DNA from 4 places in the Streptomyces sp. NPDC002784 genome. Region 3 is predicted to be linked to each of the others. Evidence: riboswitches for the same ligand, from Rfam matches in the RefSeq annotation. Region 3 holds a riboswitch; each other region holds the start of a gene.
The links. Region 3 has a riboswitch for cobalamin ahead of ACWD1Z_RS00870 (ribonucleoside-diphosphate reductase subunit alpha). Riboswitches for the same ligand answer to the same signal wherever they lie in the genome.
Positions count from the first base shown of each region.

Region 1 (3,765 bases), on a different contig from region 3:
CGCAAGACGGAACGCCTGGTTCAGACACCCCGTAGCTCACCCCAGTTCACCTTCCGTTCACTCAGGTTACTTACGTTCGTCCAGCCAATGACCTCGAACGATTGCCTGGGTAAATGGAAAACTTCTCGCTGATCCTCGCGATTGTGGTAATAACCGCACTCGCGTTCGATTTCACGAACGGTTTTCATGACACCGCCAATGCGATGGCCACGACCATCTCGACCGGTGCGCTCAAGCCCAAGGTCGCGGTGGCCATGTCCGCCGTACTGAACCTTGTCGGCGCGTTCCTCTCCGTGGAGGTCGCCAACACGATCTCCAAAGGTCTCGTCGACGAGACCGGCATCCGTCCCGAGGTCATCTTCGCCGCGCTGGTCGGGGCGATCCTCTGGAATCTGCTGACCTGGCTGGTCGGTCTGCCCTCCAGCTCCTCGCACGCCCTCATGGGCGGCCTGATCGGCGCGACCATCGCCTCGGCGGGCGTCGGCGCGGTCCACGGCGACGTGCTCGTCACCAAGGTCCTCATCCCGGCGATCGCCGCCCCGCTGGTCGCGGGCCTCGCGGCGATGCTCGCCACGAAGCTGATGTACTCCCTGGGCAAGAAGGCCGACGGCAGCAAGTCCTCCGAGAAGGGCTACCGCGCCGGCCAGATCGCCTCCGCCGGCCTGGTCTCCCTCGCCCACGGCACCAACGACGCGCAGAAGACGATGGGCATCATCACCCTCGCCCTCGTCGCCGGCGGCACCCTGGCGCCCGACTCGGACCCGCCGATGTGGGTCATCCTCTCCGCGGGCGTGGCCATCGCGCTCGGCACCTACCTCGGTGGCTGGCGGATCATCCGCACCATGGGCAAGGGCCTGACCGACCTCCAGCCGCAGCAGGGCTTCGCCGCCCAGACCAGCGCGGCGACGGTCATCCTGGCCTCCTCCCACCTCGGTTTCTCCCTCTCCACCACGCACTCCGTCTCCGGTGCGGTGATGGGCGCGGGCCTCGGCCGCAAGGGCGGCGTCGTCCGCTGGTCCACGGCGACGCGGATGTTCGTCGCGTGGGGCCTGACGCTGCCGGCCGCGGCGCTCGTCGGCGCGCTGGCCGAGTGGGTCACGAACTTCGGCTCCTGGGGCACGGCGGTCGTGGCGGTGTTCCTGGTCGGCTCCAGCGCGGCCATCTGGAAGCTGTCCCGGCGCGAGATCGTCGACCACACCAACGTCAACGAGACCGAGGAGCCCGCGGGTGTCGTGACCACGGCGATGGCGGCCGTCACGCCGCCGCCGCCCGCCGGCCCGGCGACCGAGGAGCTCGCGGCGACGATCCCGGCCCCGGCCGGGGAGCCGACGCCGTCGGCCCGCGTCTGACCCCCGACCGGATACTCAAGGAAGCGGCATCATGAAGATCGACTGGGCGGCTCTCGGCTCCGTCTTCGGCGTCAGCCTCGTGGTCACCGTGGCCCTGGTGGCCCTGTTCACCCTCGGCATCGCGGGTCTGACGCGGCGCGAGCGGGCCGTGGAGCAGGGGGGCTCCGCGGGACTGGCGGTCACCGGCGCGTACGCGTGTTTCGCGGCGTGCGCGGCGGCTGTGGCGTACGGGATCTATCTGATCGTGGTCTGACGCGCCTCGCGCGACGGGCTCGCGCCCTGTTCCGGTGCCCCTGACGGGGGTGTTCGGGGCAGGGCGCTTTCGCGTACGACGCGGACGGGGGCGACGCGCCCGGCCCTCCCCAACCCCGCCCCACCGGACCCGGTGTGGGCCTCAGCACACTCTCCTCTCGCAGGTCAACAGCAAGTTGACGGCTGTTCCGGGCCCGTGGTGGACTGCCGGAGCCATTTACGGCGGCAGGAGAGGAAGCCGGTGCGATTCCGGCGCGGTCCCGCCACTGTCACCGGGGTAGGAAGCCCCGGGAGCCAGGAACTCTCACCGCCGGTCTCGTCGAACCAGGGCGTGGACACCCTGAGTGAGGACATATCGCCATGCGCGGCTGCCGTTTGACACAGGCTCTGAGATGCACGGCCCCCGACGCCGGGGTTCCGGCCGACCCGTCGGCCGGCTGAGCCGATGCGGGCCGATCGCGTCTTCGCGTACGGCGCCGCCGCCGGCCTCCTCGGTGACCTGATCCTCGGCGATCCCCGCCGCGGGCATCCGGTCGCCGTGTTCGGGCGGGCCGCGAGCGCCGTGGAACGGCGGCTGTGGCGGGACGACCGCGGCCGGGGCGCGCTGCACACCGCCGTGTGCGCCGGTGGCGCCGTCGCCGTGGGTGCCCTCGCCTCCCGTGCGGTACGCCGCTCCCCCGCCGCTCGTGTCGCGCTGACCGCTGCCGCCACCTGGGCGGTGGTCGGGGGGACTTCGCTCGGGCGGGAGGCCCGGACCGTCGGGCGGGCGCTGCGGGCGGGGGACGTCGAGGCGGCGCGGGCGCGGCTGCCGCATCTGTGCGGGCGGGATCCGCACGCGCTGGACGCCGACGGGATCGCGCGGGCGGTGGTGGAGTCCGTCGCCGAGAACACCTCCGACGCCGTCGTGGGAGCACTGGTGTGGGGCGCTGTGGGCTCGGTCCCGGGCCTCCTCGGGTTCCGGGCCGTGAACACCCTCGACGCCATGGTCGGCCACAAGTCGCCCCGCTACCGGCGCTACGGCTGGGCCTCCGCGCGCCTCGACGACGTCGCCGGGTGGCCGGGGGCGCGGCTGACCGCCGTACTCGCCGCCGTCGCCGGAGGCGATCCGCGGGGTGCGGTGCGGGCCTGGCGCGCCGACGCGGCGCAGCATCCGAGCCCCAACGCGGGGCCCGTGGAGGCGTCGTTCGCGGGGGCGCTGGGGGTGCGGCTCGGGGGGACCTTGTCGTACGGCGGACGGATCGAGCACCGGCCGGTGCTGAACGGGGAAGGGCGTGCTGTGGAGGTCGGGGACATCGAGCGGGCCGTACGGCTGTCCCGGCGGGTGAGCTGGCTGGCGCTGGCGGTCAGCGCCGCCGCGCGCCGCGTCGTGGCGGGGAGGCGGTCATGAGCAGCGGAGGTCTCCTGGTCGCCGGTACCACCTCCGACGCCGGAAAGAGTGTCGTCACCGCCGGAATCTGTCGCTGGCTGGTCCGGCAGGGGGTGAAGGTCGCGCCCTTCAAGGCGCAGAACATGTCGCTGAACTCCTTCGTCACCCGCGAGGGCGCCGAGATCGGCCGGGCGCAGGCCATGCAGGCGCAGGCCTGCCGCGTCGAACCGACCGCGCTGATGAACCCGGTGCTGCTCAAGCCGGGCGGCGAGCAGAGCAGTCAGGTCGTGCTCATGGGCAAGCCTATGGGCGAGTTGAGCGCGCGCGGCTATCACGGCGGGCGGCAGCAGCAGCTCCTCGGGACCGTGCTCGACTGCCTCGCCGAGCTGCGGGACACGTACGACGCCGTGATCTGCGAGGGGGCCGGTTCGCCGGCCGAGATCAATCTGCGGCGCACCGACATCGTCAACATGGGCGTCGCGCGCCGCGCCCGGCTGCCCGTGCTGGTGGTGGGTGACATCGACCGCGGGGGCGTCTTCGCCTCCTTCTTCGGGACGGTGGCGCTCCTCTCCCGCGAGGACCAGGAACTCGTCGCCGGGTTCCTGGTCAACAAGTTCCGCGGCGACGTCTCGCTGCTGGAACCCGGCCTCGACATGCTGCACGACCTCACCGGGCGCCGCACCTACGGCGTCCTGCCCTTCCGGCACGGGCTCGGCATCGACGAGGAGGACGGACTGCGCGTCTCCCTGCGCGGGACCGTGCGGGAGTCCGTGGTTGCCCCGCCCGTCGGCGCGGACG
Region 1 covers NZ_JBSFVD010000020.1:59,129-62,893, forward strand. The annotation lists gene ACWD1Z_RS28320 (anion permease) at 114-1,349, shown strand; gene ACWD1Z_RS28325 (hypothetical protein) at 1,381-1,602, shown strand; cobalamin riboswitch at 1,785-1,924, shown strand; gene ACWD1Z_RS28330 (cobalamin biosynthesis protein) at 2,047-2,988, shown strand; gene ACWD1Z_RS28335 (cobyric acid synthase) at 2,985-3,765, shown strand, end outside.
Region 1: another riboswitch for cobalamin. It lies ahead of ACWD1Z_RS28330 (cobalamin biosynthesis protein); the one in region 3 lies ahead of ACWD1Z_RS00870 (ribonucleoside-diphosphate reductase subunit alpha).

Region 2 (3,765 bases), on a different contig from region 3:
AGCTTCACCGTGAACCCGGCTTTCTGGAGCTGCTGTTGGAGCACCTGGGCGGTCTCGGGCAGCTCGGCCCGGTCGTTGTAGGTGGCGATGGTGATGGGCTTGCCGTCCGCGTCGGTGGCCTCGGCCCGGCCGGTCGGCTCGGTCCTCTTGTCCGCGGTCCAGGTCAGGGCGGGGCCGTAGATGCCCTGGGCGGGCTCGGCGTGACCCTCGTACACGCCCTTGGCGACGGCGGAGGTGTCGATCGCCTCGCGCGCGGCGGCCCGCAGCGCCGCGTCCTTGAAGACGCCTCGCTGGGTGTTGAGGTACAGGCTGGTGTTCCGCGCGGTGTTGATCTCGTGGACGGAGTCCTCGTCCAGGGAGGCGACCTGTGCGACGGGCAGGGCCTCGGCGATGTCCACGTCCCCGGTGCGCAGGGCGTTGGCGCGGGCGGTGCCGTCCGAGACGAACTTCGCGTCGATGCCGGACGCCTGGGCGCGCCCGCCCCAGTAGTCGTCGTAGCGGTCCAGGGCGGCTGCCGTGTCCCCGGTGGTCCGGGTGAGTTCGAAGGGGCCGGTGGCGGTGCCGGCCGGGTTCACCTTGCCGTCCTTGCCGTACGCCTTGGGGGAGAACACCGCGAGGCTGGGGTTGGTCAGCCGCAGCGGCAGCACCGGGTCGGCCTCGCCCGTGCCGACCTTCACCTGGTCGTCGCCCACGACCTCGGCGGTCAGCTTCACGCCGGAGATCGCGGTCGGCGCCGGGTCGGCCGCGGCGGCGTGGGTGAGGGCGGAGGCGACGGCCTCCGCGGTGACCTCACTGCCGTCCTGGAAGGTGGCGTCCCTCAGCGTGAACACCCAGCTCTTGCCGCCCTGTCGGCTGCTCCACGACTCGGCGAGCGCGGGGGCCGCGGTGCCGTTGGCGTCCAGCCGGGTCAGCCCTTCGCTCACACCGAGCCGGGACAGGATGAAGGAGTCCTGGCCGCCGTACGGCGAGTAGTTCTCCGTCGGCTGGAAGGCGAACGCCACCCGCAGGCGCCCGGCCTCACCCGGGCCGGAGGAGTCCGAGGACGAGTCGTCGTCGTTGGAGGCGAAGCAGCCGGAGAGCGCGGGGGCGAGCAGCAGGCCGGCTATGAGTCGACGGCGGGGAGATCTCATGGTCCTCGTTCTGTCTTTCCAGGGCGGACGTTCCCGTACGGGTCGGTCGGCCGACGTCGACCAGCATCATATGAATATGATTTTCATTTAAGCAAGCGGGATCTCGAAGTGCACCACGCCATTGCCTCCGCCGGGCACGTCCTCCCTCTCGTCGCAGACGACCTTGCCCAGCGTCCGCCACAGGCTCATCGCGCCGGGGGAGTGCGGGTCGGTGTGCAGGTACACGGACCGGTAGCCGCCTTCCGTCCGTGCGAAGTCCAGCAGCTCTTCCACCAGTTGCCGGGCCAGCCCGCGCCGCCGGTGTTCCGGGCGCGTGTACACCCGCCTCAGCTGCGCGGTCTCACCCGACGGGTACCGCTCCGCCAGCCACCGCGGGTTCGGCGGATGGACCGGCCCGCGCGCATCGAGCGCGGCCGTGGCGGCCACCGTCCCGTCCGCGTCGTCGACGGCGACCAGCAGGGTGTGCCGGGGCGGGACGACGTAGAACGACCCCGGATCGATGATGTCGGCGTGCCAGTGCGGCACGTAGCCGGTGCCGAAGTCGCGGTAGACGGTGTCGAGCATCACCGCCCGCGCCTCGTCGAGATCGGCGGCCATGGCGGTCCTGATGCGATACTTCTGCATCTGCGCATCATATGCAGGTAGCCCTGTGCGATGATGTTCGGCGACAAGGCGACGGCGGAACGAGGAAGCCGGTGTGAATCCGGCGCGGTCCCGCCACTGTGATCGGCGAGCCAGTCCCGAACAGGCCACTGCCCCAAGCCGGGTGGGAAGGCCGGGACGCGCTTCGACCCGAGAGCCAGGAGACTCAGGCGGTCGCCTCCTCGACGAACCCGGGGCGGATTTCCCCGGAGGAGGGTGGTTCGGCATGCCCGTGAGGCCGGCCGAGGAGGCGTACGACAGCCCGGTGGGCACAGGGTCGGTCGGTACAAGACCGGTAACTCCGGTGCCGTGCCGGGTCGTTGTGTGCCGGGACTGCTGCTGCGGCAGTCCCAAGGTGACCGGCGTCGATCACACGGCGCAGACCGCGCGGCTGGGCGAGGCCGCTCCCGTACGCGTCTCCGCCTGCCTGGATGTGTGCGATCAGGCCAACGTGATCGTCGTGCAGCCCTCCGCCGCCGGACGGGCCGCCGGGGCGCGGCCGGTCTGGCTGGGCCTGGTCAACGACCCCGCCGCGACCGAGGACATCGCCGCCTGGGTGAGCGCGGGCGGTCCCGGCATCGCTGCCCGGCCCGAGATCCTCGACCTCTACGCCTTCACCCCGCCTCGGCGCCGCGCGGCCCGCTGAGACCGGCAGCCTGCGCGCCGACCGTCCGTAACACCCGTACGAGAGGACCTTTCCCATGACGGGCAGACGTCTGCTGTCCCCCTTGCTGGCCACGGCCACCGCTGTGCTCATCACGAGCTGCGGCGCAAGCGCCCAGGACAACGCCGGGGGCTCCAACGGCCCGGCCGACAAGGGATTCCCGGTCACCGTGTCCAACTGCGGGGTGACAACGACGTTTCAGCGCCCACCCCAGCGCGCGGTGTCCTTGAACCAGCACGCGACCGAGGTGATGCTGGCGCTCGGGCTGGAGAAGTCGATGGTCGGCACGGGCTACCTCGACGACGCAATCCTCCCCGAGTACCGGGCCGCCTACGACAAGGTCAAGGTGCTGTCGGAGCAGTACCCGTCGTACGAGACGCTGCTGGCCGCCGAGCCCGACTTCGTCTACGGCGGCTGGGCCTCCACCTTCGACGAGAAGGAGGGCCGCTCCCGTGCCGCCTTCACCCAGGCCGGCATCAACACCCGCCTCAACATCGAGGAATGCCCGGCTGGGCCGGTGACGATGACCGCCATGGACAAGGAGATCCGCGAGGTCGCCAAGGTCTTCGGCGTCCCCGAGCGGGCAGAACGGCAGATCGAACGGCTGCACACCACCCTGGAGGAGGTGGACGGCAAACTCGACGGAGTGGAGCCGGTAAAGCTGTTCGTCTACGACAGCGGCGACAAGAGCGCCTTCACCGCGGGTGGCGCGGGCATCGGCAACGACATGATCAAGCGGGCCGGAGGCGTCAACCTCTTCGCCGACCTCGACAAGCCGTTCGGTGACGTGTCGTTCGAGCAGGTGGCCGAGCGAGCGCCCGAGGTCATCGTCATCTACGACTACGGCGACCAGAGCGTGGCGCAGAAGAAGGAGTTCCTGCTCGCCAATCCGGCGCTGCAGGACGTGCCCGCCATCAAGAACCGGCGGTTCGCGGTGCTGCCGCTGTCCTCCACCGTCGTGGGCGTACGGGTGCCCGCGGCCGTCGCGTCGCTGGCACGCCAGCTCCACCCGGACCGCTTCCGGTGACCGGCGTGAGCGAATCGGCCGCCGCTGGCACCGACGCCGTCGCCGTCGCCACGGGCAGGACGCCGGTAACCACCGACACGGTCGGCAACGGCTCTGCCAGGGCCGGGACCGCGCAGGCCGTCACCGGCCGCCGCAGACTCCCTTACGCCCTGGTCCTGGCCGGGCTCGCCGCCTTGGTGGCGGTGGCGGCGACGTTCGGGATCGCGGCCGGCTCGGTCACGATCCCGGCCGACGAGGTGTGGCGCATCCTGCTCCACCACCTGCACCCCGCCCTCGCCGATGAGACGTGGCCCCCGGTGCGG
Region 2 covers NZ_JBSFVD010000068.1:3,695-7,459, reverse strand. The annotation lists gene ACWD1Z_RS35840 (ABC transporter substrate-binding protein) at 1-1,130, opposite strand, end outside; gene ACWD1Z_RS35835 (GNAT family N-acetyltransferase) at 1,218-1,754, opposite strand; cobalamin riboswitch at 1,778-1,956, shown strand; gene ACWD1Z_RS35830 ((2Fe-2S) ferredoxin domain-containing protein) at 2,038-2,418, shown strand; gene ACWD1Z_RS35825 (ABC transporter substrate-binding protein) at 2,474-3,463, shown strand; gene ACWD1Z_RS35820 (FecCD family ABC transporter permease) at 3,613-3,765, shown strand, end outside.
Region 2: another riboswitch for cobalamin. It lies ahead of ACWD1Z_RS35830 ((2Fe-2S) ferredoxin domain-containing protein); the one in region 3 lies ahead of ACWD1Z_RS00870 (ribonucleoside-diphosphate reductase subunit alpha).

Region 3 (3,765 bases):
TCCGCCGCAACACCACGATCCTGCCGCTGTACTCGCTGATGCTCGGTCTGCTCGCGCTGCTCGGCTTCATGGCGATCGCGGCCGGGGTGAAGGTGGACAACGGCCAGCTGGCGATCCCGCAGCTGTTCGAGAACATGTTCCCGGACTGGTTCGCGGGCGTGGCCTTCGCGGCGATCGGCATCGGCGCCCTCGTACCGGCGGCCATCATGTCCATCGCGGCGGCGAACCTCTTCACCCGCAACATCTACAAGGACTTCATCAAGCCGGACGCCACCCCGCAGCAGGAGACCAAGGTCTCCAAGATCGTGTCCCTGCTGGTGAAGGTGGGCGCGCTGGCCTTCGTCCTGACGATGGACAAGACGGTCGCCATCAACTTCCAGCTGCTGGGCGGCATCTGGATCCTGCAGACCTTCCCGGCCCTGGTCGGCGGCCTGTTCACCCGCTGGTTCCACCGCTGGGCGCTGCTCGGCGGCTGGGCGGTCGGCATGCTCTACGGCACGGTGGCGGCGTACGGTGTCGCCTCGCCGACCCAGAAGCACTTCGGCGGCTCGTCGAAGGAGATCCCCGGCATCGGGGAGATCGGCTACATCGGCCTGACGGCGTTCGTGCTGAACCTGGTCGTCACCGTGGTCCTGACCTTCGTCCTGAGGGCGGCGAAGGCCCCCGAGGGCGTCGACGAGACGAGCCCCGAGGACTACACGGCGGACGCGGGCGACCCGGGCGTGCAGAAGGAACTGAAGCCGATTCCCTGACCGGGAACCCCACCCGCAGCGGGCCGCCGATGCAGGACATCGGCGGCCCGTCGTCGTCCACACTCGACCGCATGGACTTCCAGATCCGGCCGGTGGAACCCGCCGAACACGACGAACTGGGCGAGATCACCGCCCGCGCCTACCTCCAGGACGGCCTCCTCACCTTCGGCGAGGACGACTGGTACCTCGGCGAACTCCGCGACGTCGCCAAGCGGGCGGCAGCCGCCGAGGTCCTGGTGGCCGTGGAGAGCGGCCGGCTCCTCGGCGGCGTCACCTTCGTCCCGACCGGCGGCCCCATGGCCGATCTCGCCCGCCCCGGGGAGGCGGAGATCCGCATGCTGGCGGTGGCGCACGCGGCCCGCGGCCGGGGCGTGGGAGAGGCCCTCGTGCGCGCCTGCGTCGACCGGGCGCGCACGACGACGGGGTGCACGGGCATCGTCCTGTCCACCCAGTCCCTGATGCACACCGCCCACCGCATCTACGAGCGCCTCGGCTTCCGGCGCGCCCCGGAGCGCGACTGGAACCCGATCCCGGAGCACGGCGACTTCACTCTCCTCACCTATGAGTTGACGCTCTGAAGCCGACGCGACACAACATCTGGGGGTGACATCGCGGGGCGGCACAAGATGTATGCTCGTGCTCGCTGTCGCCGCAGGGGAATCCGGTGCGAATCCGGAACTGTCCCGCAACGGTGTACTTGGGCACATCTGTGCCCGATCGTCAGTCCGAGGACCTGCCGACAGCGCACCCGGCCGTCCGGTCCGGGTGCCAGACGTCCGGGCCTCGAGGAATGGGCCGGTGGACGCGACGCCCCGTGCGCTCGTGAGCTGCCGCCTGCCCTCCGCAAGGCCCCGTGCCGAGCGAGGGAGAGCCCCCAGTGACCATCGCGCCAGCCGACCCGGCTTCAGCTTCAGCCGCCCAGGTGGAGACCGACGGTCCCGGAACCGCGCTGCTGCGGACCCTGACCGAGCTGACCTCCGACCTCCCCGACGCCGACCCCGGCCGGGTCGCAGCCGCCGCGCTGCGCGGCCGGTCCGCCCGCGCGGACGAGGCGGAGTTGCGTGAGCTGGCCACCGAGGCGGCGGCCGGGCTCATCTCCGAGGACCCCGCCTACTCCCGGCTGGCCGCCCGGCTGCTCACCCTCGGCATCCGCGAGGAGGCCGCCTCCCAGGGCGTCACGTCCTTCACCGGGTCGGTCGCGGTCGGCCACCGGGAGGGACTCATCGCCGACCGGACCGCGGAGTTCGTACGGATCCACGCCGAGCGCCTGGACGCGCTGGTCGACCCGGGCGCCGACGACCGCTTCGGCTACTTCGGACTGCGCACCCTGCACAGCCGGTACCTCCTGCGGCACCCCCTCACCCGCAAGGTCGTCGAGACCCCCCAGCACTTCCTGCTCCGCGTCGCCGCCGGCCTCGCCGAGGACGACACCGTCCGCGCGCTGGACGAAGTCGCCGCGCTCTACCGGCTCATGAGCCGTCTCGACTACCTCCCCTCCTCCCCCACGCTCTTCAACTCCGGCACCCGGCACCCCCAGATGTCGTCCTGCTACCTCCTCGACTCCCCCAAGGACGAGCTGGACTCCATCTACGACCGCTACCACCAGGTCGCCCGGCTCTCCAAGCACGCCGGCGGCATCGGGCTGTCGTACTCCCGCATCCGCGCCCGGGGTTCGCTGATCCGCGGCACCAACGGGCACTCCAACGGCATCGTCCCGTTCCTGAAGACCCTGGACGCCTCCGTCGCCGCCGTGAACCAGGGCGGCCGCCGCAAGGGAGCCGCCGCGGTCTACCTGGAGACCTGGCACTCCGACATCGAGGAGTTCCTGGAGCTGCGCGACAACACCGGTGAGGACGCCCGCCGTACGCACAACCTCAACCTCGCGCACTGGGTGCCGGACGAGTTCATGCGCCGGGTGAACGCCGATGAGCCGTGGAGCCTGTTCTCCCCCGCCGACGTGCCCGAGCTGGTCGACCTGTGGGGCGAGGAGTTCGACGCGGCGTACCGCGAGGCGGAGGCGAGCGGGCTCGCCCGCCGGACCATCCCCGCCCGTGACCTGTACGGCCGCATGATGCGCACCCTCGCGCAGACCGGCAACGGCTGGATGACCTTCAAGGACGCCGCCAACCGCACCGCCAACCAGACCGCCCTGCCGGGCCATGTGGTCCACTCCTCCAACCTCTGCACCGAGATCCTGGAGGTCACGGACGACGGGGAGACCGCGGTCTGCAACCTGGGGTCGGTCAACCTCGGTGCCTTCGTCGACCGGGGCGGCATCGACTGGGAGCGCCTGGACGAGACGGTCCGCACGGCCGTCACCTTCCTCGACCGGGTCGTCGACATCAACTTCTACCCGACCGAGCAGGCGGGCCGCTCCAACGCCAAGTGGCGCCCCGTGGGCCTGGGCGCGATGGGCCTGCAGGACGTCTTCTTCAAGCTGCGGCTGCCCTTCGACTCGCCGGAGGCCAAGGCGCTCTCCACCCGGATCGCCGAGCGCGTGATGCTCGCCGCCTACGAGGCCTCCGCCGACCTCGCCGAGCGCAACGGCCCGCTGCCGGCCTGGGAGAAGACCCGTACCGCGCGGGGCGTCCTGCACCCCGACCACTACGACACCGAACTCACCTGGCCCGAGCGGTGGTCGGCGCTGCGCGGCCGGATCGCCGAGGTCGGGATGCGCAACTCCCTCCTCCTCGCCATCGCGCCCACCGCCACCATCGCGTCCATCGCCGGCGTCTACGAGTGCATCGAGCCGCAGGTGTCCAACCTGTTCAAGCGCGAGACGCTGTCCGGTGAGTTCCTCCAGGTCAACTCCTACCTGGTGCAGGAGCTGAAGGCACTGGGCGTCTGGGACGCCCGCACCCGCGAGGCGCTGCGCGAGGCGAACGGCTCGGTGCAGGACTTCGGGTGGATCCCGGAGGAGGTGCGGCGGCTGTACCGCACGGCGTGGGAGATCCCGCAGCGCGGGCTGATCGACATGGCCGCGGCCCGGACCCCGTTCCTGGACCAGTCCCAG
Region 3 covers NZ_JBSFVD010000001.1:181,687-185,451, forward strand. The annotation lists gene mctP (monocarboxylate uptake permease MctP) at 1-752, shown strand, start outside; gene ACWD1Z_RS00865 (GNAT family N-acetyltransferase) at 824-1,330, shown strand; cobalamin riboswitch at 1,383-1,507, shown strand; gene ACWD1Z_RS00870 (ribonucleoside-diphosphate reductase subunit alpha) at 1,630-3,765, shown strand, end outside.

Region 4 (3,765 bases), on a different contig from region 3:
TCAACAGCACCTACACCCGTTGCCGGTCGCCCGGGCGAGGGCGCGGTGCACCTCGGCATCCGCGAGCTGCGCGGCCTCGCCGCCTGAGCTGCGCGGACCGCCGCCATCAGGGCGCGCAGTTCGGTGACTTGAGCCGGTGCGGCGCGGGCGGCGGCGCGCTCCGCGATCAACGCGCCGATGGAGCGCCGGACTTCGAAGATCTCACCGATCCGGTCCGGCCTGTGCCCCACGGGCATCGGCAGCAGGTCCGCCCCGCCCAGGCGCAGGAAGTCCCGCACTCGGGTAGCTCCCCGCGGGGTGACGGCCGCCGAGGATGTCCTCCCGCAGCCGCTTCTCCAGCACATCGACCGTACTCCCCCGCGGCAGCGCACCCATCCCGGCTCCCCTGCAGTGGCTCAGTGGATGAGCCTCTGAACCACTGAGGGAAGACGGGCGTCAACGCCTGTGCACCCAACTCCCCTTCTACCGGGCCCCGTTCAGGCGCGGCAGCGGAGCATCTCCAGGGGCGGGTGGGCGAGGACGTCCGCCCAGAAGTCCTCGCCGAACTCCCGGAGGCCGGCCTCGGACACCTGCAGCGGAACCCACTCCAGCGCACCGAACCCGCTCGCCCGCAGACACGACTCGTAGACCTCGCGGCGCGGGGCCGTGCTGACGATGGTGATCGGCTGCGGGTCGAGCAGGGCCGTGACCCGCACCCGCGGGCCCGTCTCGATCTCCTCGCCGGTGGGCTCGCAGCGGAACCCGTACTTGTCCAGGGACGGACAGTCGAAGCGGTAGTCGGGCTTCTGGGCGAGCACGAAGAACTCCCCGCCCGGCACCAGGCTGCGGTGGATGTTCCGGCACATCCGCTCCATCGCGGCGATGTCCTCGGCGTAGTTGAGGCACTGCACCCCCAGCGCGATGTCGAAACGCCGGTCCAGGGGCCGCAGTTCACCCACGTCTCCGACCTCGTAGCGGACCCCGAGCGGATCGCGCTGCTCCATCTCCCGTGCGGCGGCGATCATCTCGGCGGAGATGTCGACCCCGAAGACGTCCGTCGCGCCCCGCCGCTTGAACTCACGGCTGTAGAAGCCGGTGCCGCACGCCAGGTCGAGCACCGACTTGCCGGTCACGTCCCCGACCATGCCCAGGAAGCTCGGCACCTCCCCGTACCGCATCAGCGGCAAGGACTTGAACCCCTCGAATGCCTCGCCGATCCGGTCGTACTGCTGCACGCCCACGTGCTGCCCCCTTCTGCGCTTCCTCCGGTACACGGCCCTGCCGGACCCCGCTTTCCGGGGCCCTCGGCCGTGGCAGCGAGTCTTCACCGGCGCGCTCGGCAGGCCGTACTGGCAGATGACACGAAGAAGTCGAGGGGGTGAGCCTCGGATCAACCAACAGACGTACGCCGGACGCCCGGACGGAACATGCGCCGACAACGCATGTGGCCCGCCCCGATGTTCGGGACGGGCCACATATCCGAGCGCCGGGCAGGCCTTGCACCTGCATCTCCCCGCAGGAAGCGGGGCGTCTTTCCTTGGACCACCAACGCAGAACCGGAGCGCCGGGCTTCCGGCGGACCGCTCAAGATCGACTATACAGCATTCCGGGGTGCCGCGCCCGTCGCCGAGTCACCTCCCAGCGCGTCGCGCGGCTCTCCGGCCCCGCACCGCGCGGACACCTCGATCCCGATCTTCATCCGAGGGGCGGCCAGGCCGCACGTCAGCATCGTGGCGGCCGGGCGGACGCCGTATGCGGCTGAAGAGCGACGAGAACCCTCTGCTCACCCACCTGCTGGGGATGGGGACGGTCAGCCGACCGGTCCGCGAGAGCCCGCACCGCCGGACGCCAGCCTCTTCCAGGTGAATTGCCCGGTCTCGTTGACTTCGAGGCGGGGATGCGCGGTAACTCCCGATCGGGTTCTTACACGGTGTGGGCCCCGATGCCGAAGGAGAGCAGCCATGCGCGTACGCGTCACTCTCGTCCCCGCCGCCCTGACCGCCACGGTTCTCGCCGCCGCCGGTGACTCCGCCGCCCACGACGGCCCCGGAGTGCATGTCTCCAACAACGCGCCCGTGGTCACCGTGGTCAACACCGTCGAGATCAACGACCCGCTGGAGGACGTGCTGGAGCACACCCTCAACTTCGGAGACGGCTACAGCTGGGACTGACCCCCTGCCCGGCCCGAGACCCGGGCGCCGCCGGTGCGCGCCCCGGCGCGTGTGCGGGCGTGCGCCGTCCTTGCGCCCCTGGGGAGCGCTTGTCAGCCGACCTGATCAGGCACTACTGTCACCACGCCTTGGTGAACGGGAAATCCGGTGTGATGCCGGTGCGGCCCTCGCCACTGTGATCGGGAAGTCCGGCTCCGGCCCTCGCGGGCAGCCACTGGGTCCTCGGACCCGGGAAGGCGGAGTACGGGCGGTGTCACCCGTCAGCCAGGAGACCGGCCAAGGCGCGTCAACCATCCACGAGGTGCTGGAGAGGGTCTGCTGAGCCATGCACATAGCCGAGGGATTTCTGCCTCCGGCGCACGCCGTCGCCTGGGGCGTCGCGTCCGCGCCGTTCGTCGTCCACGGAGTCCGGTCGCTCACCCGTGAGGTCAGGGAACACCCGGAGAGCACCCTGCTCCTCGGCGCCTCCGGGGCCTTCACCTTCGTCCTGTCCGCTCTCAAGCTGCCCTCCGTGACCGGGAGCTGCTCCCACCCCACCGGCACCGGCCTGGGCGCCATCCTCTTCCGGCCGCCGATCATGGCGGTCCTGGGCACCATCACCCTGCTCTTCCAGGCGCTGCTGCTCGCGCACGGCGGCCTGACCACCCTCGGCGCCAACGTCTTCTCCATGGCGATCGTCGGGCCCTGGGCCGGATACGCCGTCTACAAGCTGCTACGGCGCTACGACGTGCCGCTGATGGGCGCCGTGTTCTGCGGCGCGTTCGTCGCCGACCTGTCCACCTACTGCGTCACCAGCGTCCAGCTGGCGCTCGCGTTCCCCGACCCGAGCAGCGGATTCCTGGGCGCGCTCGGCAAGTTCGGCTCCATCTTCGCCGTCACCCAGATCCCGCTCGCGGTGAGCGAGGGACTTCTCACCGTGCTCGTGATGCGGCTGCTGGTGCAGTCCAGCAAGGGAGAACTGACCCGGCTCGGCGTGCTCCTGACCGACGGCAAGCGGGCCCGGACCGAGTCGAGCGAGGCGGTGGCCCGATGAGCCGCAACACGAAGATCAACCTGCTGCTCCTGCTGGCCGTGGCACTGCTCGCGGTGATGCCGCTCGTGCTCGGTCTCGGCGACCACAAGGAGGAGCCGTTCGCGGGCGCCGACGCCGAGGCGGAGACGGCGATCACCGAGATCGACCCGGACTACGAACCCTGGTTCTCGCCCCTGTACGAACCTCCGTCCGGGGAGATCGAGTCGGCGCTGTTCGCCCTCCAGGCAGCGCTCGGCGCGGGCGTCCTGTGCTACTACTTCGGCCTGCGGCGCGGCCGCAAGCAGGGTGAACAGCGGGCGCTGGAACGGGATGCCGTGGGCGCGCGGGGTGCCGGGGAGTCCGACCGCGAAGGGGTCTGATCCCCGGTGCTGCCGATCGACGCGGCGGCGCACAGCAGTCGCTGGCGCCGGCGCCATCCCGTGGACAAGGCCGTGCTCGGGCTCGGCCTGACCGTGCTCGCGATCTCCCTGCCGCCGTGGCCGGGGGCCGCCCTGGTCGTGGTGACGTCCCTGGTCGTTCTGCTCGGTCCGGCGGGTGTGCCGGGCCGGAAGCTGTGGCGCGCCTACCGGGTCCCGCTGGGTT
Region 4 covers NZ_JBSFVD010000031.1:38,727-42,491, forward strand. The annotation lists gene ACWD1Z_RS32730 (hypothetical protein) at 1-4, opposite strand, end outside; gene ACWD1Z_RS32735 (class I SAM-dependent methyltransferase) at 477-1,220, opposite strand; tRNA gene ACWD1Z_RS32740 (tRNA-Gly) at 1,462-1,531, opposite strand; gene ACWD1Z_RS32745 (hypothetical protein) at 1,941-2,150, shown strand; cobalamin riboswitch at 2,263-2,445, shown strand; gene ACWD1Z_RS32750 (energy-coupling factor ABC transporter permease) at 2,476-3,183, shown strand; gene ACWD1Z_RS32755 (energy-coupling factor ABC transporter substrate-binding protein) at 3,180-3,542, shown strand; gene cbiQ (cobalt ECF transporter T component CbiQ) at 3,549-3,765, shown strand, end outside.
Region 4: another riboswitch for cobalamin. It lies ahead of ACWD1Z_RS32750 (energy-coupling factor ABC transporter permease); the one in region 3 lies ahead of ACWD1Z_RS00870 (ribonucleoside-diphosphate reductase subunit alpha).